Regions from separate parts of the Isoptericola nanjingensis genome, predicted to be linked through region 3. Evidence: riboswitches for the same ligand, from Rfam matches in the RefSeq annotation. Region 3 holds a riboswitch; each other region holds the start of a gene.

Region 1 (5,786 bases), on a different contig from region 3:
ACCCGTCCCGCCCGCTGACCCGCCGCGAGATCCGCGAGCGGGAGCAGGCGGCCGCCGCCGCGCAGGCGAGCGCCGTTCCGCCGGCGCCGTCCGGGCCCGAGCACGGCGCGCCCTCCGCGGCGAGGTCGCCGTTCGCCCCGCCCGCCGGGCCGGCGCCGGCGCCGCGGTTCTCCGCGCCGGCGGCCGGGGCGCCGTCCCGCCGCTCCCTCCGCGAGCAGAGCCCGGCGCCCGCCCCCGCGCCCGCGCCGATGGTGCGGCCGCCGTCCACCTCCGCCGGGGTGCGCGGGCTGGACGAGACCGGTCGGCTGGCCCCGATCCAGCGACCGACCGGCGAGATGTCCCGCGCCGTCGCCCCGACGCCCCCGGTGCGCCCCGCGGCGCCGTCCAGCGCCCCGGCCGCGCCGCCCGCGCGCCCCTCGACCCGCCGTGACCAGGGCGCCGCCCCGGCGGGCTCCGCCACCGGGTACGGCCTGCCCCCGGTGGCCGCCCCGTCGAGCGCCGCGCCAGCGGCCCCGGCGGCCAGCCCGCCGGCGACGGTGGCGCCGCGCCCCGACGGCCCCGCCCGCCGTTCCCCGTTCGCGACGACGGGCACCTCCTCGCCGTTCGGCACCACGTCGGCCCCGGCGTCGGCGCCGCCCGCCCAGGCGGCCCCGAGCCCGGCGCCGACCGCCGCACCCACGTCGGCGGCGCCCCCGCTGCCCTGGGCCAGCCCGACCACGGAGCGGCCCGCGTCCGTGCCGCCGTCGCGCCCCACGGCGGGGGCCGCCCTGCCGGCGGCCGCGCCGGAGCGACCCGCCGCGTCCCCGTTCGACGCGCTGGTCGCGTCGGAGCAGCCCGTCCGCGCGCGCTCGGCCGCGCCGCTGGACGACGAGGACGACGACGAGGACTGGGACGAGCCCGAGGCGTCCTACACCTGGCTGCACTACATCGTCCTCGTGGTCGTCGCGTTCGTGCTGGGGCTCCTGGTCTGGAAGCTGCTGCTCGGCGACAACGGCGCCCAGGACTTCACGACCGACGGCGCCGCACCCGCGAGCGTCGTCCTCCCGTACGAGCACCCCGGAGCCGCTGCATGACCGCCAGCCCCCGCGCCGTCGAGCTGGCGATCGTCGCCGCTCGGGCCGCCTCGGACCGCAAGGCGCAGGAGATCATCGCGCTGGACGTGAGCGACCAGCTGGTGCTCACCGACGTGTTCCTCATCGCCTCGGGCACGAACGAGCGGCAGGTCTCGGCCATCGTGGACGCCGTCGAAGAGGCGATGTTCCTCGCCGGGTCCAAGCCGATCCGCCGCGAGGGCAAGGCGCAGGCGCGATGGGTGCTGCTCGACTTCGGCGAGGTCGTCGTCCACGTGCAGCACGCCGAGGACCGCGTGTACTACGCGCTCGAGCGCCTGTGGAAGGACTGCCCGGCGGTCGAGCTGCCGGAGGACGCCCGCGGCGGCGACGGCGCGGCGGCCGCCGCCGAGTACGGCGACGGCGGGGGCGACGGCGCGATCCGTCTCGCGGGCGACGAGCGGTGACGGCCGGCACCGTCGTCCTGCTGCGGCACGCCCGCACCGCCTACAACGCCTCCCTGCGGCTGCAGGGGCAGATCGACATCCCGCTCGACGAGGTCGGACGCTGGCAGGCGGCGGAGGGCGGCTCCGCGCTCGCGTCGTCGCACCGCGCGACGCGCATCGTGTCGTCCGACCTGGGCCGCGCCGTCGAGACGGCGTCCGCGTACGCGGACGCGCTCGGCGGGGAGCCCCTGGTGACGGACGAGCGCCTGCGCGAGCGCGGCTTCGGCGCCTGGGAGGGCCTCACGGGCGCCGAGCTGCAGGAGCGCTGGCCCGAGGAGTACGCAGCCTGGCGCCTCGGTGCCGAGCCCGTGGGGGCGGGGGCCGAGACGAAGGCGGCGGTCGCGCAGCGCATGGCCGAGGCCGTGGCCGAGCACGCCGCGGACCTGGCCGACGACGCGACGCTCGTCCTCGTGTCGCACGGGGCCGCCATCTCGCTGGCGGTGACGGCGCTGCTCGGGCTCGACCCGACCACATGGCGCGGGCTGGCGGGCATGCACAACGTGCACTGGTCGCACCTGCACCGTGCCGGGGAGGGCGCCGTGCCGGCATGGCGCCTCGTGGCGCACAACGTGGGCGCGGGGTACCCCCTGGACCGCTGGCAGGCGGGACCGGACTGGAATTTGGAACCTGGCCCGAAGTCTGCCTAAGATATCGACGTTCCGAGGGGCGCAAGCCCGGAGGAACACACCGAATCAGACGAATCGCCTGGCCGTCCGCGGTCGCGAGAGTCGGTTCTCGGGGCTGTGGCGCAGCTGGTAGCGCACCTGCATGGCATGCAGGGGGTCAGGGGTTCGAGTCCCCTCAGCTCCACCCCGACGAGAAGGCCCGGAACCTCATGGTTCCGGGCCTTCTTGCGTGACCAGGGGTTTCACGGTGCGGGACGGTCTTGCGCGGACGCCGACGTCGCCTAGGGTCGGACCTGCGGCCGCGTCGTCGGCCGTCACATCTGAAGACACCCATGACAGGGGAGCGCCGTCGAAGGGGCGCTGAGAGTGCGGGCACAGCCGCAGACCCTTGGAACCTGCTCCGGTTAGCACCGGCGAAGGGAGTTACCTGGAATGTCCGCGCCCATCTCTCTGCGCAGCGCGTCCCCGCGGTACCGGACCGTCGACCTCGTCACCGTGGCCATGCTCGGCGTGGCCGTCGGTGTCGTCTTCTGGGGCTGGACCCAGCTCTACCACCTGCTCTCCGCCGGGCTGGCGGTCGCCTTCCCGCCGGCCACCGGGCTGCTCGGGGGCGGCTGGCTGCTCGGCGGCGTGCTGGGCGGCCTCATCGTCCGCCGCCCGGGCGCGGCGCTGCTCACCGAGGTCGTCGCCGCGAGCGTCGAGGCGCTGCTCGGCGCCGGCTGGGGCTTCTCGGCGATCGTCTCCGGCGTCGTCCAGGGGTTCGGCGCCGAGCTCGTGCTCGCCCTGTTCCTCTATCGCCGGTTCGGCACCGCCGTCGCGGCCCTGGCGGGTGCGGCGGCGGGCGCGTGCGGCGCCGTCTACGAGTGGTTCGCCTACTACCCGGACTGGGCGTGGGGCTTCCGGCTGGCGTACCTGGGCCTCTTCGCGCTGTCCGGCGCGCTGCTCGCGGGCCTGGGAGGCGCGGCGCTCGTGCGCTCCCTCGCGCGGGCCGGCGTGCTCGACGCGTTCGGGCCGGGGCGCGACCTCGCCGACCGCGGCGTCGGTCGTGCCGCCGATCGCGCCCGGGCCTGACGGCGTGGCGCGCGACGACGTCCGGGCGCGCGTGCGGGGGCTGAGCTGGCGGCCCACCGGGCGCCGGGTCCCGACGATCGAGGGCCTCGACCTCACCGTCGGCGCGGGGGAGCGCATCGGCCTGGTCGGGCCGAGCGGGGCGGGCAAGTCGACCGTGCTGCACGCCCTCGCGGGGGTCCTGGGGGACCCGCTGCCCGGCGACCTGTCCGGCACCGTCCACGTGGACGGCGGGGTGGGGCTCGTGCCGCAGGACCCGGGCTCCGCGGTCGTCGCGGCCCGGATCGGCCGGGACGCCGCCTTCGGCCCCGAGAACTCCGGCCTGCCGCGGGACGAGATCTGGCGTCGGGCCCGGGAGGCTCTCGACCGGGTCGGGCTGCGGTACCCGCCCGACAGGCCGACTTCGGCCCTCTCGGGCGGCGAGCTGCAGCGGCTCGCGCTCGCAGGGGCGCTGGCGAGCGCCCCGGGCCTGCTGCTCCTGGACGAGCCGACCGCGATGCTCGACCCCGCCGCCGCGGCCGAGGTCCGCGCCGCCGTCGTCGGCGCGCTGGAGGGCACGGGCACCTCCCTCGTGGTGGTCGACCACCACGTCGGGCCGTGGCTCGAGCACCTGGACCGCGTCGTGGTGCTCGGGCCGGCGGGCCGGGTCACGCACGACGTCGCGCCCGCCGCGCTGAGCGACGGCGCGGCCGGCCCGCGCGGTGACCTGACGCGCGCCGGCGTCTGGCTGCCCGGGGTGGCGGCGCCCGATCCGCTGCCCGTCCCGGCCGCGCTGGTCGCGCCGGACGGCGCCGGGCCGGAGGTCTCGGTCGACTCCCTCGAGGTCGACCTGACGACGCGCGGCCTGCGCGGCCGTACCACCACGCGGGCGCTCGACGGCGTGGCCGCGCGGCTGCCTGCGGGGCTCCTCACGGCCGTCACGGGGCCCTCGGGGGCGGGGAAGTCCACGCTCGTCGCCACCCTCGCGGGGCACCTGCGGCCGACCGCCGGCGTGGTGCGGGGAGCTCCGGGGCGTACGGCCCGCTCGCGAGACCTCGCGCGGTCGTGCGGCTGGGTGCCGCAGCACCCGGAGCACGGCCTGCTCGCCCTGCGCGTGCGGGACGAGGTGGAGCTCACCGGCCGACGCCTCGGCGTCCGGGTGGACGTGGACGAGGTGCTCGCGCTGCTGCGCCTGGACCATCTCGCCGACGCGCACCCGTTCCGGCTGTCCGGCGGCGAGCAGCGGCGGCTCGCGCTGGCGGCCGCGCTCGCGCACCGGCCGGGGCTCGTGCTGCTGGACGAGCCGACCGTCGGCCAGGACCGGGGGACCTGGGCGGCGGTGGCGGGGTGGGCCACCGCCGCCGCCCGGCATGGCGCCACCGTCGCGGCCAGCACCCACGACGCGCACCTCGTCGCCCTCGCCGGGCACCAGGTGCAGCTCGGCGGCCCGGCACGCGAGCGACAGGCGGTGGCGGCATGACCGGTGTGCTGGGGCGCGTGAACGCCCTCGTGCTCGTGGCGCTCGGGCTGCTCGGGCTGGTCGCCTCCCTGGGCGTCCGGGACGTCGCGAGCGCCGGCGTCGCGCTGGGCGCCTGCCTGGCGTTCGGGCTGCTGCTCCTGCCGCGCGGGGCCGGGTCGCCGGCCCGGTACCTCGCGGTCGTCGTCGCCATCGCGTCGGTGGCGTGGTCCACCTGGCTGCTCGGCGGCCGCGACCCGGTGGAGGCCGGCGTCGCGGGGGCCCGCATCGCGGTGCTCGCGCTGCCGGGCGTGGCGCTCGCCCCGCTCGTCGACCCGAGCGGGCTGGCCGACCAGCTCGGCCAGCGGCTGCGCCTGCCGGCGCGCTCCGTCGTCGGCGTCGCCGCGGCGCTGCAGCGGTTCGAGCGGCTCGGTGCGGTGTGGGAGCAGGCGTCGCGAGCCCGCCGGTCGCGCGGCGTCGGGCCCGGCCGGGGCCCGCTCTCGCGGGCCCGGCACGCGGCGTCCGTGACGTTCGCGGTCCTGGCCGCCACCCTGCGCGACGCGGCCGCCATGGCCGTCGCGATGGACGCCCGCGGCTTCGCCTCCGCCCACCACCGCACCTGGGCGGAGCCGGCGCCGTGGACCCGCACCGACACCGTCGTGCTCGCCGGCGGCGCGCTCGTCGCGGCGTTGCCGTTCGCCGTCCTCGTCGGGTAGCGGTCGCGCGGGAGGCGCCGCCCAGGAGCCGTGGGGCGCAGAATGGGCAGCGGGAGGTGCTCCATGGCCCGCCAGGTGCACGATTTCGACGCCCTGTACGCTGCCGACGCCCCGCCGCCGTGGGAGATCGGCCGTCCGCAGCCCGCGCTCCTGGCGCTCGTGCGCCGGTCGGTGCTCGCGGACCCGGTCCTCGACGTCGGGTGCGGCACGGGCGTGCTGGCTCTCGCCGTCGCTCGGGCGGGCCACCGGGTGGTGGGCGTGGACGCCGCGGCGCACGCGATCTCCCGCGCGCGGGAGCGGGCCGCGGAGTCGATCCTCGACCCGCCGGGCGAGGTGCGCTTCGAGGTCGCGGACGCCCGCCGGCTCGACCGCCTGGACCTCCGGCC
Region 2 (5,786 bases), on a different contig from region 3:
GGGACGCAGCCGAGTGCTGCCGGCGTCCCGGTGACCACGAAACTCACGGCAGCAGCGGGAGACCCACTTCCGGCCGGCCGCCCGGGCACACCGCCCGGACGCTCCCGGCCTTGGGGTTCAGCCACCTTGGTGGCGGGCCAACGATCTCGGCCTCACCCGACAGCTCATCTCGCAGGCTGGAGGTCACGCCCCATGTCCATGTCCCCTGCCCCCGCGCGCCCCGGCACCGCCGCCGTGGCCGCTCGCCGGCCCCGCCGGGCGATCATCGCCCTCGCCGTCGCCGGCGCCCTCACCGGCGGCGGTCTTGTCGCCGTCGCCCCCCACGCCTCGGCGGCCCCGGCCGCCACGGCGGTCCAGGCGGCCTCGACGTCGTCGAAGCCCCGGCCGTCCGTCAGCCTCAAGGCCACCAAGACGACGCTGATCAAGGGTTCGGGGAAGTCCAAGCGCCCCGTGTACACCGTCACCGCCAAGCGTGCCGGCAAGACGATCGCCGGGAAGGCGAAGCTCGTCATCAACGGCAAGGTCAAGTCGACCAAGACGATCCGGCACGGCAAGGCGACGTTCAACCCGAGCTGGCCCATGCACAAGGTCGGCAAGAACAAGGTCCGCGTGGTGGTGGACCCGAGCGGCTCGAGGCTGCTCGCGAAGTCCAGCCGCACCGTGACGACCACCGCGAAGAAGCCCGGCTCTCCTGTCGTGGCGATCGCGAAGACGAAGGTCGGCGCCCGCTACGTCTCCGGCGCCACCGGTCCGAGCTCGTTCGACTGCTCGGGCTTCACCTCCTACGTGTACAAGAAGGCGATCGGCAAGAAGCTGCCGCGCACGTCGTCCGCGCAGAAGCACGTCGGCACGAAGGTCTCGCGCAAGAACGCCAAGCCCGGCGACCTGATCTGGTCGCCCGGCCACGTCGCCATCTACATCGGCGACGGCAAGCAGATCGACGCCGGCAACCCGCGCGTCGGCGTCGTCAAGCGCAGCATCTGGCAGTCGAACCCGACGTTCATCCGGGTCAGCAGCAAGGCGGTCTGACTCCCGCCGAGATAGAGAGGCGACCCGCCGAGATAGAGAGGGCACGGACCGTAGCCGGCTACGGTCCGTGCCCTCTCTATCTCGGCGAGGAGCCTTCTCTATCTCGGCAGGGTTCAGAGGGCGAGGTCGAGGCGGCCGTCGGGGGAGGAGCTGGCCAGCGCGCCCTCGCGGCGCGGGATGCGGCCGGCCCCGGCGGCGAGGCGGCCGGACTCGACGGCGAGGCGCATGGCGTGCGCCATGCGGACCGGGTCGGCGGCGCGCGTGACGGCGGTCGCGAGCAGCACGCCGTCGCAGCCGAGCTCCATCGCGAGGGCGGCGTCGGACGCCGTGCCCACCCCGGCGTCGAGGACGACGGGCACGCGTGCGGCACTCGCGATCGCCTCGATGTTGCGCGGGTTGAGCACGCCCAGCCCGGTGCCGATGGGGGCGCCGAGCGGCATGACGGCGGCGCACCCGACGTCCTCCAGCCGGCGCGCGAGGATCGGGTCGTCGTTCGTGTACGGCAGGACGACGAACCCGTCGCGCACGAGCCGGTCGGCCGCCTCGACGAGGCCGATCGGGTCGGGCAGCAGGGTGACGTCGTCGGCGACGACCTCGAGCTTGACCCAGTCGGTGCCGCACGCCTCGCGCGCGAGCTGGGCGGTGAGCACGGCCTCGGCGACCGAGAAGCAGCCCGCCGTGTTGGGCAGGGCGCGGATGCCGAGCCGCTCCAGCAGCCCCCAGATGCCGCCGTCCTCGGCGCCCGCGCCGCCCGGGCGCACCGCGACGCGGCGCATCGCCACCGTGGTGAGCCCGGTGCCCGACGCGACCAGCGCGTCCTCGAGCGTCATGAGGTTCGACGCGCCGCCCGTGCCCATGACGAGGCGCGAGCCGATCTCCGTGCCGGCGACCACCAGGGGGTCGACGAGCGGGTGCGCGAGCGGGCGGGACGTGGCCGCGGCGTGCGTGCTGGTCATGCTTCCTCCGTGCTTCGTGGTCAGGCTTCGTGGTCAGCCGCCCTGGACGGCGGTGACGATCTCGACCCGGTCGCCGGGAGCGATCCGGGTGCCGGCCCACAGGCCGCGGGGGACGACGGCGTCGTTCACGGCGACGGCGATGCCCTGCACGGAGCCGTCGGCGACGAACGCGGGCACGAGGGCCGCGACGACGGCCTCGACGCCGTCGCCGTGCGGCCCGTCGAGCGGGTAGGCCTCGCCGTTCACGACGGCAGTGCGGGTGGCGGGGGCGGCGGTCATCGGGCGGCTCCTTCGGGAAGACGGGCGGCGGGCGCGAAGCGGCGCGGGTCGGCGGCGGACAGCGCCGGGTCGGGGGGAGGCGCTCCGGTCAGCACGGCCACGACCGCGTCGGCCGTGAGCGGGGCGAGCAGCACCCCGTTGCGCCCGTGCCCGACGGCGGCGAGCAGGCCGGGCACCGCGGTCGCGCCGACGAGCGGCAGGTTGTCGGGGGTGGCCGGGCGGGCGCGCGGCGTGACGTCGACCAGCGCGGCCTCGTCGATGCCGGGCACGAGCGCGCGGGCGTCACGCAGCAGCGCGAACACGCCGCCCGCCTCGGCGCGGCGGTCGTCGGGGCGCTCCTCGCTGGTGGCGCCGACGACGATCTCCCGGTGGCTCGGCCCGGTGCCGGGCCCCGCGCCGGTACCGGGACCCCGCGGCACGACGTACACCGGCCGCCCCTGCACGGTGCCCCGCACCACGTGCTCGAGCGCGAGGCCCGGGCCGGCGTCCAGGCGCAGCGTGGCGCCTTTCACCGGCCGCACCGGGACACGCACGTCGGGCACGCCGTCGAGCAGCGACGCCGTCGCGACCGCGCCGGTCGCGACGACGACCGCGCCCGCGGCGTGGCGCGCGCCCGCGTCGTCGTGCACCGCGACGACGCGGCCCGCGCCGTCGCGCTCGAGCCGCGCCGCCGCGCGGCGCACGAGGGCGCCGCCGAGCGCCTGGACGAGCGCCGCGTGCGCCCCTCGCGGGTCCACGGCGAGGTCGCCCTCGACGACGGCCGCCCCGGCGAGCCGCGGCCCGAGGTACGGCTCGCGCCGCCGCGCGTCGGCCACGGAGACCTCGGCGGAGGCGAGGCCCCACTCCCGGTGCAGCGCCAGGACCCGGCGCAGCAGGGCGAGGTCGTCGGCGTCGTACGCGACGGCGAGTGACCCGGCGCGCAGCAGGGGGACGTCGCGCCCGGTCGCCGCGGCCAGGCGGGCGGCGAAGTCGGGCCAGAGCGCGGCCGAGGCGACGTTGATGCGGGCGAGCTCCCGCTCGCCGAAGTCGGACTCGCTGACAGCCGCGAGCATCCCCGCCGCGGCGCGGGTGGCGCCCTCGCCGGGCGACGGGTCGAGCACGGTGACGGACAGACCGCTCGCTGCGGCGCGCCAGGCCACGGAGAGGCCGACGATCCCGCCGCCCACGACGACCATGTCGGACAGGGTGTCGGACAGGGTGTCGGACAGGGTGCCGGACAGGGCGTCGGACGGACTGCTGGGCGTGGGCATGTGCGCTCCCTTCGCTGGCATGACCCAGATCAGGTTCGACGGTCGGCTCCTACGCCCTCTCAGCCCCGAGCGGGGCTCCCGTGCGCGGCCACTGTAACCCGGGCCGTGGTTACCCTGACCGGCGTGACCACGACCGCGCCCGACCACGGTGCCGCCCCGGAGACCGCTCCCGACCCGCCCCGCGCCCGCCTCGCCGACGCCCGCCTGTACCTGTGCACCGACGCCCGCGAGGAGCGCGGCGACCTGGAGGACTTCCTCCACGCAGCGCTCGCGGGCGGCGTCGACGTCGTGCAGCTGCGGGACAAGACGCTCGACGTCGCGCGCGAGCTCGAGCTGCAGGAGGTGGTCGCCCGCGTCGCCGCGGAGCACGGCGCGCTCTGGGCGGTGAACGACCGGGCCGACGTCGCGCAGCTCACCGGGACGCCCGTGGTGCACATGGGGCAGCGCGACCTACCGGTGCCCGCCGTGCGGTCGCTGCTGGGGCCGGCGCCGGTGCTCGGCCGGTCCACGCACTCCGCGGACCAGGCCGCCGCGGCGGAGGCCGACCCGGACGTCGACTACTTCTGCGTCGGCCCGCTGTGGGCCACGCCCACCAAGCCCGGCCGCGCGGCCGTCGGGCTCGACCTGCTGCGCGAGGTGGCGGCGACCCGCCCGACGACGCCGTGGTTCGCCATCGGCGGCGTCGACGGCGAGCGCCTGGACGCCGTGCTCGACGCCGGAGCGTCGCGCGTCGTCGTCGTGCGGGCGATCACGCAGGCGCCCGACCCCGAGCGCGCCGCCCGCGAGCTGCGCGAGCGGCTGGGCTGACCCGCCGGCCCATCCGGGCACGCCCCCGGGATGGGGAGTGCTCCCCCTCGCGGGTGATACCCGGCGGGGGTGGCGTGTGCCACAGTGAGCTCGCCCCGCCTCGCGCCGGGGCGAGTCGCGCCCCCCGAGCCCTGGAGAAGTCGATGTCCCCTCGTGCCCGCACGTCCGCCCTGCTGCTCGCCGGCGCCCTGCTCGTCCTGTCCGGGTGCACCGGCGGGGGCGCCGAGGAGGAGGGCGGGACGTCTGGAGCGGCCGCATCGGCCACCCCGGAGGCCGAGGCGGCCGCGGATCCTGGCACGGCGTCCGTCGCCGACCAGGTGATGGCGGAGCAGAAGATCGCGACGCCGCACGGCTCGGACGCGGCCCTCGGCGGCGAGGTGACCGTGTCGCTGCGGGCGGTCGAGGTGGCCGGCGGCACGACGACGGTGCGCTGGGCGCTGCGCTGGGACGACGACGCGTCGCCCGCCGACGCGGGGGCGAGCTGGTACGACATGAGCGTGGAACCCAGCACGACCGTGACGGACCGGGCGGGTCTCAAGGCGTACCGGCCGTTCTGCACCGAGGGCGCCTGGCAGGAGGACACCGACGACTCGACGAAGGCGGCGGTCGCGCAGATCAAGTGCCGTGAGTCCATGCTCGTGTCCCCTCTCGAGAAGCACGCCTTCAAGTTCCCCAACCACGGCACCATCGAGGTGTCCGCCGTGCTGCCCGCGCCGGAGGGGGAGCCCGCGACGGTGGACGTCCTGCCCGCCGAGGGGCTGCCGCTGTTCACGGACGTGACGGTCACCTACGTCGACGGCGCCGCGAAGTGACGGCTCGACGGCCGCGGGGGACGGTGGTCGCGGCGCTCGCCGCGCTGCTCGCCGCGCTGCTCGCCCCGGGTGCTGCCGGCCCGGCCGTGGCGGGGACCGAGCCGAGCGCGTCGCCGAGCCCGTCGTCGGGCGCCGCTCCGACGGCCGACCCGGAGCTGATGCAGGAGGCGCGGGCAGCGCTCGCGGAGCAGGACGCGACCGTCGAGGCCGCGGAGACCACCGACGCGATGCGCACGGACGCCACGGTCGACCTGCGCGCGGGCGACTCGACGTTCGCCTTGGACGCCGCGGACTCCACCATCACTCTGGAGCAGAGGCAGGAGAAGAAGGACGACACGGTCGTCACGCTCACGTCCGACCTGCTGTTCGACTTCGGCAGGGCGACGCTGACGCCGGAGGCGGCGAAGGCGGTCGCGAGGCTGGCGGCGGACATCCCGCAGGACGCGACGGTGCGCGTGGACGGGTACACCGACTCGATCGGAACGGACGCGAAGAACCTCACGCTCTCCCGGCAGCGCGCGAACGCGGTCGCCGACGTGCTCGCGGCGGAGCGGCCGGACCTCACGCTGAAGGTGGAGGGCCACGGCGAGGCGGACCCGGTCGCGGACAACGAGGTGGACGGCCAGGACAACCCCGCGGGGCGGGCGCTCAAC
Region 3 (5,786 bases):
CCACCGTCACGGCGGAGACGCCCAGGGGCAGCATGAACGCGGCGTCGAGCACCCCGACGGCGCTCCGCAGACCCGCCCGCCGCGGGCGACGCGACACGACGAGCGCCACGAGGCCGCCCACGACGACGGCGATCAGCGCGGCCCACGCCGCGGTGCGCAGCGAGTTGCCCAGTGCCTCCCAGACCGTGACGGTCAGGGCGTTGGGCCCGCCGGTGGTGCCGAGGGCCACGTAGTTGTCGAGGCCCCAGGAACCGTCGGGAGCCCGCAGCGACCGCGTGACGAGCCCCGCCATGGGCAGCACGAGCAGCCCGGCGACCACGACGAGGGTGACGAGCGCCGGCACGACGTCCGTGCCGTCGGCACCGGTGCGCAGCCGCAGCCGGTGCGCGGACACGCTGTCGCTCGTGAGGTGCAGGGCCCGCTCCCGGCGCGCCCGGGCGCGGGAGCTGACCAGCAGCGCGCCGGCCACCACGACGAGCTGCAGCACCGACAGCACCGCCGCCGAGCGCAGGTCGAGGAACTGGGTGGTGCGCGTCCAGATCTCCGTCTCGATCGTGCCGTAGCGCAGGCCGCCGAGGACGAGGACGACGCCGAACGCCGTCGCGCAGAACAGGAAGACGACCGCGGCGGCCGACGCGATCGCCGGGCCGAGCGCGGGCAGCGTCACGGTGCGGAACGCGCGCCACGGCGTGGCGCCGAGCGCGCGGGCGGCCTGCTCGGCGCGCGGGTCGAGCCGCTCCCACATGCCGCCGACGGTGCGCACCACGACCGCGTAGTTGAAGAAGACCAGGGCGAGCACGATGCCCGCGAAGCTCTCCTCCAGGTGCGCCCAGCCGAGCGGCCCGCCGGGGGCGAAGAGCGCGCGGAACGCGACGCCGACGACGACGCTCGGCAGCACGAACGGCACGGTCACCAGGCCGCGCACGAGGGTGCGCCCCGGGAACCGGCACCGGTACAGCACGTACGCGCCGGGCAGGCCGAGCAGCACCGACAGCGCCGTGCCCGTGATCGCCTGGGCGAGCGTCTGCCCGACGATCCGCCACGTGCGCTCCTGGGACAGCACCTCTGCGAAGCCGGACAGGTCGAGCTCCCGCCCCGCCGCGGTCTCGGTGAAGAACCCCTGCAGGACGAGCGACACCACCGGCCACGCGAAGAAGACCGCGAGGAAGCCCAGCGGGAGCGCGACGGCCGCGCCCCAGCCGAGCCACGCGCCCCATCGGTCTGCACCCCGCCGGGCGGCGCGCCACCGCGCCGCCCGGGCTGCCGGGCGGGCGGTGGCGCGCGGGACGCGGGGCACGGGGCGCGTCAGCCGACGACCGTCGCCGTCCACTGCTCGATCCACTCGTCGCGGTGCGCGGCGACGTCGGCGGGCGCCACCTCGAACGGCTCGTCGGCCAGGGGCGCGAACTGCTGCCAGTCGGCGGGCAGCTCCACGCCCGGGTCCGCGGGGTACATGTACATCTGGCCGGGCACGTCGGCCTGGAACTCGGCGCTCGTCAGGAAGTCCACGAGCTTCTCGGCGCCCTCGGGGTTCTCGGCGCCCGCCAGCACGCCCGCGTACTCGACCTGCCGGAAGCAGGTGTCGAGCATCGCGCTCGTGGCGGAGGTCTTCCCGTCGTCGCTCACGGTGAACGCGGGCGACGTCGCGTACGACAGCGCGATCGGGCGCTGCCCGCCCTCGCCGGCGCCGGAGAAGTCCACGTAGTACGCGTCCTCCCAGCTCTCGGCCACCTTGAGGCCGTTGTCGCGCAGGTCGGCCCAGTAGGCCTCCCAGCCGTCCGCGCCGAACGCGCCGATCGTCGCGAGCAGGAACGCGAGGCCGGGGGACGACGTCGCCGGATTGGTCACGACGGTGAGGTCCGCGTACTCCGGCTTCGCGAGGTCCTCGAGCGTCGTCGGGGGCGTGACGCCGTGCTTCTCGAACCAGCCGTCGTCAAGGTTCATGCACACGTCGCCCACGTCGACCGGCGTCAGCGTGCCCGCCAGGTCGTCGGGCGCGTAGGCCGCGACCTCCGGGGCGAGGTCGGCCGGCTGGTACTCCTCGAAGACCCCGGCGTCGACGGCCCGCGACGCGTACGTGTTGTCCACGCCGAAGACGACGTCGCCCAGCGGCGCGTCCTTGGTGAGCACGAGCTGGTTCACCAGCGTGCCCGCGTCGCCCGGGGCCACCTGCTCGACGGTGAGACCGGACTCCTTCTCGAACGCGGCCAGGACGTCGTCGGAGACGGCGAACGAGTCGTGGGTGACGAGCGTGACCGTGCTCGACGCCGCGCCGCTCGCGTCGTCCGTGGGCGTCCCGCCGCACGCCGCCAGCAGCGGCAGCAGGGCGACGACGCCCGCGGTGGCGGCCGTGGTCCGGGCCGTGGTCGTGAGCTTCATGCTGTCCTCCTCAAGGTGCGAGAAGGGGGTCCTGCGGGCACCCGGCACCGTCGTGGTGCGGCCGTCCGCAGGGAACGAGATTCCCGACTTCCTCCACCGGTGCTAACCGGGTCAGGTTCGAGGGTCTGCGGCGGTCCGCACTCTCAGCGCCGGTGGGCGCTCCCCTGTCGTATCACCACGAGCCTACCCGCCGACGCCGCGCTACCGTGGTGCAGTCCTCGGCCTCGGGGTGTGACGTGCCTGACGTGCCGTGACGCCGTCCGGCGGCCGCGGACGCACGCGAGACGACGCGCGGTCGTGCCGCGGCCGCGCCGGGACCTACCGAGGGAGAGCACGTGACGGACACCGAGCAGCCGCTGGGCGTGAAGGTCGGCACGGTGGTGCTGACGATCGCCGCCGGATGGGTCGCGCAGAAGCTGATCGGGGTGGTCTGGGAGAAGACGACGGGCAGCGTGGCGCCCACCAACGTGGACGACGACGAGATCTCGATCATCCAGGCCGTCACCTTCGCGGCGGTCTCGGGCGGGGTCGCGGTGCTCGCGAAGCGCCTCGCCCGCAAGGGCGCCGTGCGCGCGGCGGCCCGGTTCGTCCCCGGCCGCTGATCCCCCGCTCCTGACGGGCCCGCCCTGCGGGTCAGTGGCTCGCGCGCGGACGCCGGCGGGCGAGCTGCGCGTCGTGCCCGTGCGGCCGGTCCACCGGCCGCACGGTGGCGAGCGCCTGGCTGAGCCGGTCCGCCGCGTCCTGGGCCGGCGGGGCGGACCGCACCACCTCCGCCGCCGTGAGCGCGGCGTCGCGGTCCCCGACGGGCCGCGCGAGCCCTTTCATCACCTGTTCGCCCGCCGACTGGGCGGAGATCCCGACCTGCGCGCCGGCGTCCGCGAGCACCTCGGTGGCGACCGACTCGTCCACGCCGCACACCGCCATGATGGCTCCCTTGGCCTGCTCGGCGGCCGCGGCCGCGACGAACGCTCGGGACACGGCCCGGTGCGCCTCGCGCTCCAGCGCGTCCCGCACGACCGGGCTCGCGTCGATGACGTAGCCGACGATCTGCGACGACGCGCCGTCGGCCCCATGCCTTCCCTGTCCGGTCACGACGACGGTATGGGTGCGCCCGTGGTCGTCCACGACGCGGTGCGCCCCCGAGAACGGCCGCCCGGTGCCGAGCGCGACCACCGCCGTCCGGGAGAGCCGCTCGCGGTCGTCGGGATGCAGGTGGGCGCGCAGCACCTCCGGTCCCGGCGCGATCTTGCCCGGCTCGCGACCGAAGATCCGGAAGACCTCGTCCGACCACCACCACTCCCCCGTGGCGACGTCGACGCGGTACCGGCCGACGAGCAGCTGGCTCCCCGCACCCAGCAGCTCCGCGAGGGCGACGAGCTCGCGGCGCGGTGTGTCGTTGGTCGTGCTGGACATCGAGGCTCACCCCCAGTGCCGTGCAGCTGGGTCAGGCGCGCAGTTCTCCTGGCTTCACCACCGTACCGGGACGGCGCGACACCGCCACCGCACGGCGGGTGACGTGCGGTGGCGGTGTCGTCGGTGGCCTCGGCCGTGCCGGGGGCAGGCGTCAGGCGACCGTCGTCGCCGCGGCCTCGGGGTGCTCGCCGGCCGCCTCGGCCCGCTCCGCCGCGACCGCCTTGCGGTGCTCGCGGAACGAGTAGGCGACGGCGGCGGCCCAGCCGACCGCGATGAGCCCGAGGACGAGACCCCGCACGCCGTCGCTCACCGGGAACTCGTCGAGGCTCAGCAGGGTGCGGACGTTGGTGAGCACGATGATCCCGCCGACGGCGGAGCCGAGGACGCGCGGCGGCACCAGGCGGACGAGCCACGCCGCGATCGGCGCCGCGATCAGGCCGCCGATGAGCAGCGCCAGGGCCCAGGTCGGGTTGATGCCCGCGGTCCCAAGGCCGAAGAGGAAGCCGAGGCTCGCGGCGACGGCCACGAAGAACTCGCTGGTGTCGATCGAGCCGATCACCTTGCGGGGCTCCATGCGGCCGCTCGCGAGGATGGCGGGCGTGCCCACCGGCCCCCAGCCGCCGCCGCCCGTGGCGTCCATGAACCCGGCGACCAGGCCGAGCGGGGTGAGGAACCGCTTCCGGAGCGGCTGCCCGAGGCGGTCCGTGCGCAGCCCGCGGAGCGTGAAGCGCAGCAGCACGTACAGGCCCAGCCCCAGCAGCAGGATCGACATCAGCGGCTTGGCGATCTCGGTCGACAGCCACGAGAGGAAGGTCGCGCCTGCGAACGCGCCGACCGCACCGGGGATGCCGATCTTGGTGACGACCTTCCAGTCCACGTTCCCGAACCGCCAGTGCGACGCACCGGACGCCAGCGTCGTCCCGACCTCGGCGAGGTGGACGGTCGCCGACGCGGCCGCGGGGTTGGTACCGATCGCGAGCAGCAGGGTGGTCGAGGTGACGCCGTAGGCCATGCCCAGGCTGCCGTCGACAAGCTGCGCACCGAGGCCCACGAGGGCAAGGAGGACGAGAGTCCGCACGGGGGTTCCCTCCGTTTCGGCGCGGCAGCGGGTCCGCCGCGTCTGCAGTGAAGTTACCCGATCGGCTCTATCGGATTCAACGGTCTCAAGAATCTGTCTGCATGCTGAGACGCGCCTTCCGGGGTCGGCGCGGGCCGTGCCGCGCCCCGACCGCCCCGTGCCGGTCAGGCCGCGGGAGCGGGGCTCACGGGTTGATCCACGCCGATTCATGCTCGGTGAGCCGGCGCACGACGTCGGGGATCGTCCCGGCCGCGAGGTCCGCCAGGGTCACCTGTTCCAGCACGGCCCGGACGTTCACGCGCAGCGCCACCCACACGTGCAGCAGCGACGCCGCCGCGCCGGTGTACTCCAGGTCCGAGGGCCGCGCGTCGCGCACGAACACCAGCGGCCCGTCCACGGCGCGCACGACGTCGGCGACGGTGACCTTGTCGGCCGGACGGGCCAGCACGTACCCGCCGCCCGCGCCGCGACGGCTCGCGACGATGCCCTCGCGCCGCAGGTCGCTCAGGATCGCCTCGAGGAAGCGGTGGGGCACCTGCTGCGCGCGGGCGAGAGCCTCGGCCGGCACGGGGCCCTCGCCGGACGCGGCGAGCTCGGCGGCCGCCCGCACCGCATAGTCGGCCTTCGCGGAGATCCTCACGACGTCGCCACCGCGTCGCCCAGTCGCGTGCCGGCCAGCAGCGGCCCGGCCTCCCGGGCGGACGCCGCGAACGACCCGGTGAGGGGCAGGTCCGGCAGGATCACGGCCTGGGCCGCGTGGTAGATGTCGGGCTTGCCGACCCAGGTCCGGCCCGAGGGGCGGTTGGCCGTGTCGAGCTCGTGGAACCAGGAGCCCCGCTCGTGGTCCACCAGGTGGGCGTCGATCCACGCCCACCACGTGTCGGCGAGCTCGGCGTAGCGCGCCTCGCCCGTCGTG
Region 4 (5,786 bases), on a different contig from region 3:
GCATCCATGCTCGGCATCGTAGGCGGCTCCGGCGGGGTCCGGGGACGACCGACGACGACCCGACGACGACGCGGACGCCCGGGAGCATCACGACGGCGACCCGTCAGGGCCAGGGCGCGGCGGTCATTCCGGCCCTGGCCCTGACAGGTCGCGGGGTGCGGCGCGTCAGCCGCGACGTCGGGCGAGCCGCAGCGCCACCAGCACCGCCGCGCCGGCGAGCACGACGACGCCGCCTGCGATGCCGAGCACCACGACCAGCTCGGAGGCGTCGCCGCCCCCGGCGTCCGCGGCGGCCGACGCGCCCTCCGCGGCACCGTCGGACGCCTCGTCCGCGCCCCCGGCCGGGGCGCACGGCGTCGCGTCCGCCGCGGGGGCCGCCTCGGTCCCGGCGGGCGGCTCGTAGGTGAACGAGTACTCGCCGCTGGTGGGGTGCCCGTCGGCCGACACGATCCGCCAGTCGACCGTGTACTCGCCGCCCTCGCCCAGCGCGACGGGGACGGACACGGTGCGGTCCTGCGTCGTGGGGCACCCCGTCGCGTGGTCCGTGCCGTCGGCGTCCGTCACGGTGATCACCGTGCTGGAGCCCTCGGCGGACAGGTCGAGCACCACGTCGTCGAACGTCACGTCGACGGACTCCGGTGGCTCGGTCACGGTCGTCCCCGAGGCGGGCGAGGTCCCGACGACGACGTTGTGGGCGCTCGCGGGCCCCGCCGCGCCGACGACGCCGGCCGCGCCGAGGCCCAGGGCGAGCGCGAAGGACCCGGCCGCGGCGAGGGCGCGTCGCGCGGCGGGGCGGCCGTCCGGCGCGCTCATCGCTGCTCCGTGCCGTCCGTGCCGTCCGTGTCGGTGGCCCGTGCGCGCGTCCGGGCGAGGGCGGTCACGCCGGTGACGGCGCCGACCAGCCCGAGCCCGAGGCCCGCGGCGCCGAGCGCGAGCGGGAGGGTGCCGGAGCCGCCGTCCTCGGCCGCCGCGTCGGTGTGCGCGTCCGTGGCGGCGTCGCCGGCACCGGCCGCCGACGCCGCGCCGTGGCCGCCGTCCTCGGCGGCCGGGACGACCTGCAGGACGGGGGCCGGGAGCTCGGGCTCGGCGTCGCCGGACGCCTCCTGGTCCCAGGCGACGACCTCGCCGTCGGAGTAGGTCTGGGTGGCGGGGAGGACGATCTCCTCCACGCCGTCCGGGACCGCGCCGGCCGACACGGTGAACCGGAGGAACTCGCCCGGCGCGATGCCGGCGTCGGCGTCGTCGGCGGTCCACTCGATGCTCGCCGGCGCCTCGGTGACGGTGGTGCCGTGCACCTCGACGGGCTCGGGCAGGGGCGCCTGGGTGACCTTCGCGGTCCAGCCCGGCACGGGCTCGACGGACACGCTGGTGAAGGGGGTGTCGGTGGGCAGGTCGACCTGCACCGCGGTGGTCGACGCTTCGGCGGACTCGTTCGGGACCTTGAAGGTGAGGGTGGCGTACGACCCGGCCTCGGCCGCGTCGGGGGTCACGGTCACGTGCGCGGACGCGGCGGTCGCGCCGAGCACGAGGGCGGGGAGGGCGAGCGCGGCCGCGCCGACGAGGCGGCGCGGGCGGAGGGCACGGGTGATGACAGGGGTGGTCCTGGACATGGGTTCTTCTGCTCCTGGCTGTCAGGTGTGTCAGGCGGTCGTGGGACGGCGAGGGACCCGCCCCCGTCCGACGACGGACCAGGGCAGGGTCAGGCGGCGCGCGCGAGGGCGCCCGGGAGCAGCGGGGGTCCTCGTGGGGGCGTGCGCCGGCGGACGCGGGCCGGGTGGGGGCGCCAGGTGCGCCCGACGACGACGGCGGGCTCGCGGACCACCGGCAGCACCGGCGGCTCCTGCACGAGGAGCGCGACGTGCCGCAGGTGCCCGACGACGGTGAGGGCCGCCCGGTCGCCCGCCGCGAGCAGCAGGGCGGTGAGCAGCACCGCGGCGGCGTGCGCGGCGAGCATCCAGGACGTCGTCCCGGCGTCGCCCGCGTGATGCAGCAGCCCGCCGCCCGTCGCGGGCGCGAGGGAGCCCGGGCCCATGGCGTGGAGCGCGTGCCCGTCCAGGGTGGTGCCCGGGGTCGGGAGCGGTGCCGAGGGAGCGCCCGTGCCCGCCGCGCCGAGCACGGACAACGTCGTGTGCTGGACGAGCTGCAGCGCGACCATCGCCGGCAGGAGGCGCTGGAGGGTCAGCCTGCGGCGCGCGGTCCACACCGCGAGCGGCGCCGTGAGCGCCGCGACGACGAGCCAGGCGAGGGGTGCCCCGGGGAGCGCGCCGCCGGCCAGCAGGTGGGCGGCGGCCGCGATGCTGAGCGTCGTGCCGGCGACGAGGAGCTCGCGCACACGACGGACGACCACGGGCACCCCCGCACCCTACCGCGGCGTCGGCCGGGACCTGCAGTTTCGCCCCGGGCGGCCGCCCGGACGACGGCGGAGCCAGGAACGACGCACCCGCGCGGGACGCCGGACCCGCCGGTGCCGACCTGGGCTACGGTGGGCGCCACGACACGGGGTGCGTCCCGACCGGTCATCGCCGCGACTTCGTCACGGCCGGCCGGCGGGCGCTGAGAACACACCCGTCGAACCTGATCTAGCTCGTACTAGCGAAGGGATGTCGACATGAGTGCGCGCGCACCTGAAGACAGCTCCGCCGGCCGCGCCGGCAGCACCACCCCTGCTCACGCCGCCCCCGCTCCCGTCTCGTCGCCGACGAGGGCGCTCCGGACGGGCAGCCGGCCCCGCGTCCTGGCGGTCGCCGGGTCCGACCCGTCCGGGGGCGCGGGCGTCCAGGCCGACCTCAAGTCGATCGCGGCCGCGGGCGGCTACGGGATGGCCGCCGTCACGGCTCTGACCGTGCAGAACACCCGCGGCGTGCGCGACGTGCACCTGCCGCCCGCCGCGTTCCTCGCCGCGCAGCTCGACGCCGTCACCGACGACGTGACCGTCGACGCCGTGAAGATCGGGATGCTCGCCTCGGCCCCGGTGGCCCGGGCGGTGGCCGCGTGGCTCGACGCGCTGTCGCACGCCACGTCCGACCGGTCGGGCACGACCGCGCGCCCCGCCGTCGTCCTGGACCCGGTCATGGTGGCGACCAGCGGGGACCGGCTGCTCGACCCGGCGGCCGAGGACGCCGTGCGGGACCTGCTCGGCCGGGTGGACGTCGTGACGCCGAACCTGCCCGAGCTCGCGGTCCTCGCGCAGGAGCCCCCCGCCGCGGACTGGCCCGCCGCCCTCGAGCAGGCGCGACGGCTGGCCGCCCGGCACGGGGTCCTGGTGGTGGCGAAGGGCGGCCACCTGCTCGCGCGTCCGGACGCGAGGGAGGAGGGCGCCCCGGACGCCCTCGTCGGCCCGCAGGGCGTGCTCGTGGAGCTCCCCGGCCCGCGCCTGACCAGCACCTCCACCCACGGCACCGGCTGCTCGCTGTCCAGCGGGCTGGCCGCCCGGTACGCGCGCACGGGCGACTGGGCGGAGGCGCTGCGCGGCACGAAGGCCTGGCTGACCAGGGCGATCCGGGCGGGGGAGGCCCTGCGCGTCGGCGGCGGGAACGGCCCCGTCGACCACCTGGTGGGGCTGCGCGCGGGCGGCGCGGAACCCCAGGCGCCGTCCCGTGCGGCCCGTGCGGCCGGTGCGGGCGCGGAGGACGTCGTCGCCCGGTGGTGGGACGACGCCGCGGACGTGCGTGCCGCGATCGACGACCTGGCGTTCGTCCGGTCGCTGGGCGACGGGACCCTCGACCCCGACCACTTCCGCACCTATCTGGAGCAGGACGCGCTCTACCTGCGCGACTACGCGCGCTGCCTCGCGCGGGCGAGCGAGCTCGCGCCCACGCGGGCCGAGCAGGCGTTCTGGGCCGGTGGCGCGCACGGCGCCCTGGTGACGGAGCTCGACCTCCACACGCGCTGGCTGGGCGGGGAGCCGCAGGACGTGCCCGCCAGCGCCACGACGGCCGCCTACCTCGACCACCTGCGCGCGGCCGGCGACGACTACGCGACCCTCGTGGCCGCCGTCCTGCCCTGCTACTGGATCTACCAGGACGTGGGGGAGCGGCTGGCCGCCCGCAACCACGCGGGCCACCCGTACGCGGCGTGGCTGGGCACCTACGCGGACGACGCGTTCGCGGGCGCGACGCGGGAGGCCGTCGCGATCCTGCGCCGCGCCGCCGCGGCGTCCGACGCGTCCACCCGGGACCGGATGGCGGCGGCGTTCCGCGCGGCGTGCGAGCACGAGCTGGCGTTCTTCGACCAGACGGGCCTCCCCGGCACAGCGGGCACGGAAGGCGCGGCCGAGGACGTCGACGGGCGCCCCGCCGACCGCGTCGCGGTGGGCTGACCGCAGCCTCGCCGGCCCCGTCGTGGGGCCGGTCGCGGGCCCCGCCGTCCTGCCGGACGGCGGGATCACGCGGCGGTAAGCGGTGTCCCGGTTCTGGGACCCACCGCGTGATCGGGGCAAGCGTGTCGGAGGCGAGTGACAGAATGGATGTGATGCCCGACACGAAGCGCACTTCGCGCAGCCGCAGCCGAGGCGCACGCCGCGCCGATCCCTCCGAAAGTCCCAGGAGGAGCCCCGCCTCCTCCGCTCCCCGCCGTCCCGCCGCGCCCGGCACACCGCCGGGTCGCGCCGAGGGCCCGCCCGGCCGGCCGGGCGCCGCCCCCGCGGCCGCCGTCGTCCCCGCGGCGGCCGTCGCCCCCGCGGGCTCCGAGCTCTCCACGTTCGCGTCCGTGCGCCGGCTCTACCCATACGTCCGGCCCGCGTTGCCGCGCATGGTCGGCGGCCTCTTCTCGGCGCTCGGCGCGAGCCTCGCCGCGCTGGCGATCCCCCGCGTGCTGCAGGCCCTCGTCGAGGGCCCCCTCGCGGAGGGCGCCGCCGCCCACGACCTCGGCGCCCTCGTGGTGCCGGTGCTCCTCGTGCTCGTGCTGGGGATCGCGGAGGCCGGGTTCGTCCTGCTGCGCCGCAACCTCGTGATGTACCCCGGCACGCGGGTCGAGGCAGAGCTGCGGATGGCGCTGTTCCGCCACCTGCAGGACCTGCCCGTCGCGTTCCACGACCGGTGGCCCGGCGGGCAGCTGCTGAGCCGGATCATGGGCGACCTCGGCCTGCTGCGCCGCTGGCTGGTCTTCGGCGTCCTGCAGCTCGTCGTCAGCATCGTGACGATCGTGGTCGGCGTGGGCATCCTGCTGGCCACCGCCGGCTGGCTCGGCCTCGTGTACCTCGCGGGCGCGATCCCGGTGACGGTCATCGCGTTCCGCTTCTCGCGGCGGTACCGCGTCATCGCACGCCTGTCGCAGGACCAGTCGGGCGACCTCGCCACCACGGTCGAGGAGTCCGTGCACGGCATCCGCGTGCTCAAGGCGTTCGGCCGCGGGCGCGACGCCCTCGACTCGTTCACCGACCAGGCGGAGGAGCTGCGTCGCACGGAGATCCGCAAGGCGGGGAACCAGGCCACCGTCACCACGTCGCTGCAGCTCATCCCCGAGGTCACGCTGGCCGTCTGCCTCGTGCTCGGCACGGTGCTCGCCGCCCAGGGGCAGATCACCGTCGGCGGCCTCGTCGCCTTCTTCCTGACGACGGCCGTGATCAACGGCCCCGTGGTCGACCTCGGGATGACCCTGTCGATGACGCTCAACGCGCGCACCGCCGTCGACCGCTTCTTCGAGGTGATGGAGACCCCGAACCCGCTGGCCGACCCGGCCGACCCCGCCGAGCCCGGCCCGGCGCGAGGCCACGTCGAGCTCCGCGACGTCACGTTCCGCTACGAGGACGCGGCGCGCCCGGTCCTCGCGCACGTCGACCTCGAGCT

What was found. A riboswitch is a leader RNA that binds a small molecule or an ion and turns the genes downstream of it on or off. The one in region 3 is predicted to bind thiamine pyrophosphate.
Region 1: linked by a shared signal. The riboswitch ahead of ACQP6G_RS09475 (ECF transporter S component) and the one ahead of ACQP6G_RS17910 (thiamine ABC transporter substrate-binding protein) in region 3 are both predicted to bind thiamine pyrophosphate.
Region 2: linked by a shared signal. The riboswitch ahead of thiO (glycine oxidase ThiO) and the one ahead of ACQP6G_RS17910 (thiamine ABC transporter substrate-binding protein) in region 3 are both predicted to bind thiamine pyrophosphate.
Region 4: linked by a shared signal. The riboswitch ahead of ACQP6G_RS06700 (bifunctional hydroxymethylpyrimidine kinase/phosphomethylpyrimidine kinase) and the one ahead of ACQP6G_RS17910 (thiamine ABC transporter substrate-binding protein) in region 3 are both predicted to bind thiamine pyrophosphate.

What each region holds. Positions count from the first base shown of each region.
Region 1 covers NZ_JBNOZL010000004.1:285,309-291,094, forward strand. Annotated here, with positions in the region: gene ACQP6G_RS09455 (hypothetical protein) at 1-1,073, shown strand, start outside; gene rsfS (ribosome silencing factor) at 1,070-1,516, shown strand; gene ACQP6G_RS09465 (histidine phosphatase family protein) at 1,513-2,202, shown strand; tRNA gene ACQP6G_RS09470 (tRNA-Ala) at 2,293-2,365, shown strand; TPP riboswitch at 2,509-2,620, shown strand; gene ACQP6G_RS09475 (ECF transporter S component) at 2,614-3,252, shown strand; gene ACQP6G_RS09480 (ATP-binding cassette domain-containing protein) at 3,227-4,708, shown strand; gene ACQP6G_RS09485 (CbiQ family ECF transporter T component) at 4,705-5,400, shown strand; gene ACQP6G_RS09490 (class I SAM-dependent methyltransferase) at 5,464-5,786, shown strand, end outside.
Region 2 covers NZ_JBNOZL010000008.1:243,961-249,746, forward strand. Annotated here, with positions in the region: gene ACQP6G_RS17425 (C40 family peptidase) at 193-1,029, shown strand; gene ACQP6G_RS17430 (thiazole synthase) at 1,143-1,985, opposite strand; gene thiS (sulfur carrier protein ThiS) at 2,019-2,264, opposite strand; gene thiO (glycine oxidase ThiO) at 2,261-3,514, opposite strand; TPP riboswitch at 3,504-3,606, opposite strand; gene thiE (thiamine phosphate synthase) at 3,638-4,321, shown strand; gene ACQP6G_RS17450 (hypothetical protein) at 4,465-5,133, shown strand; gene ACQP6G_RS17455 (OmpA family protein) at 5,130-5,786, shown strand, end outside.
Region 3 covers NZ_JBNOZL010000009.1:1,087-6,872, reverse strand. Annotated here, with positions in the region: gene ACQP6G_RS17915 (ABC transporter permease) at 1-1,330, opposite strand, end outside; gene ACQP6G_RS17910 (thiamine ABC transporter substrate-binding protein) at 1,306-2,379, opposite strand; TPP riboswitch at 2,451-2,555, opposite strand; gene ACQP6G_RS17905 (DUF4235 domain-containing protein) at 2,715-2,981, shown strand; gene ACQP6G_RS17900 (PAS domain-containing protein) at 3,013-3,792, opposite strand; gene ACQP6G_RS17895 (sulfite exporter TauE/SafE family protein) at 3,944-4,870, opposite strand; gene ACQP6G_RS17890 (RrF2 family transcriptional regulator) at 5,055-5,510, opposite strand; gene ACQP6G_RS17885 (AGE family epimerase/isomerase) at 5,507-5,786, opposite strand, start outside.
Region 4 covers NZ_JBNOZL010000003.1:259,916-265,701, forward strand. Annotated here, with positions in the region: gene ACQP6G_RS06680 (coiled-coil domain-containing protein) at 1-8, opposite strand, end outside; gene ACQP6G_RS06685 (copper resistance CopC family protein) at 166-813, opposite strand; gene ACQP6G_RS06690 (YcnI family copper-binding membrane protein) at 810-1,610, opposite strand; gene ACQP6G_RS06695 (hypothetical protein) at 1,700-2,353, opposite strand; TPP riboswitch at 2,488-2,618, shown strand; gene ACQP6G_RS06700 (bifunctional hydroxymethylpyrimidine kinase/phosphomethylpyrimidine kinase) at 2,609-4,318, shown strand; gene ACQP6G_RS06705 (ABC transporter ATP-binding protein) at 4,471-5,786, shown strand, end outside.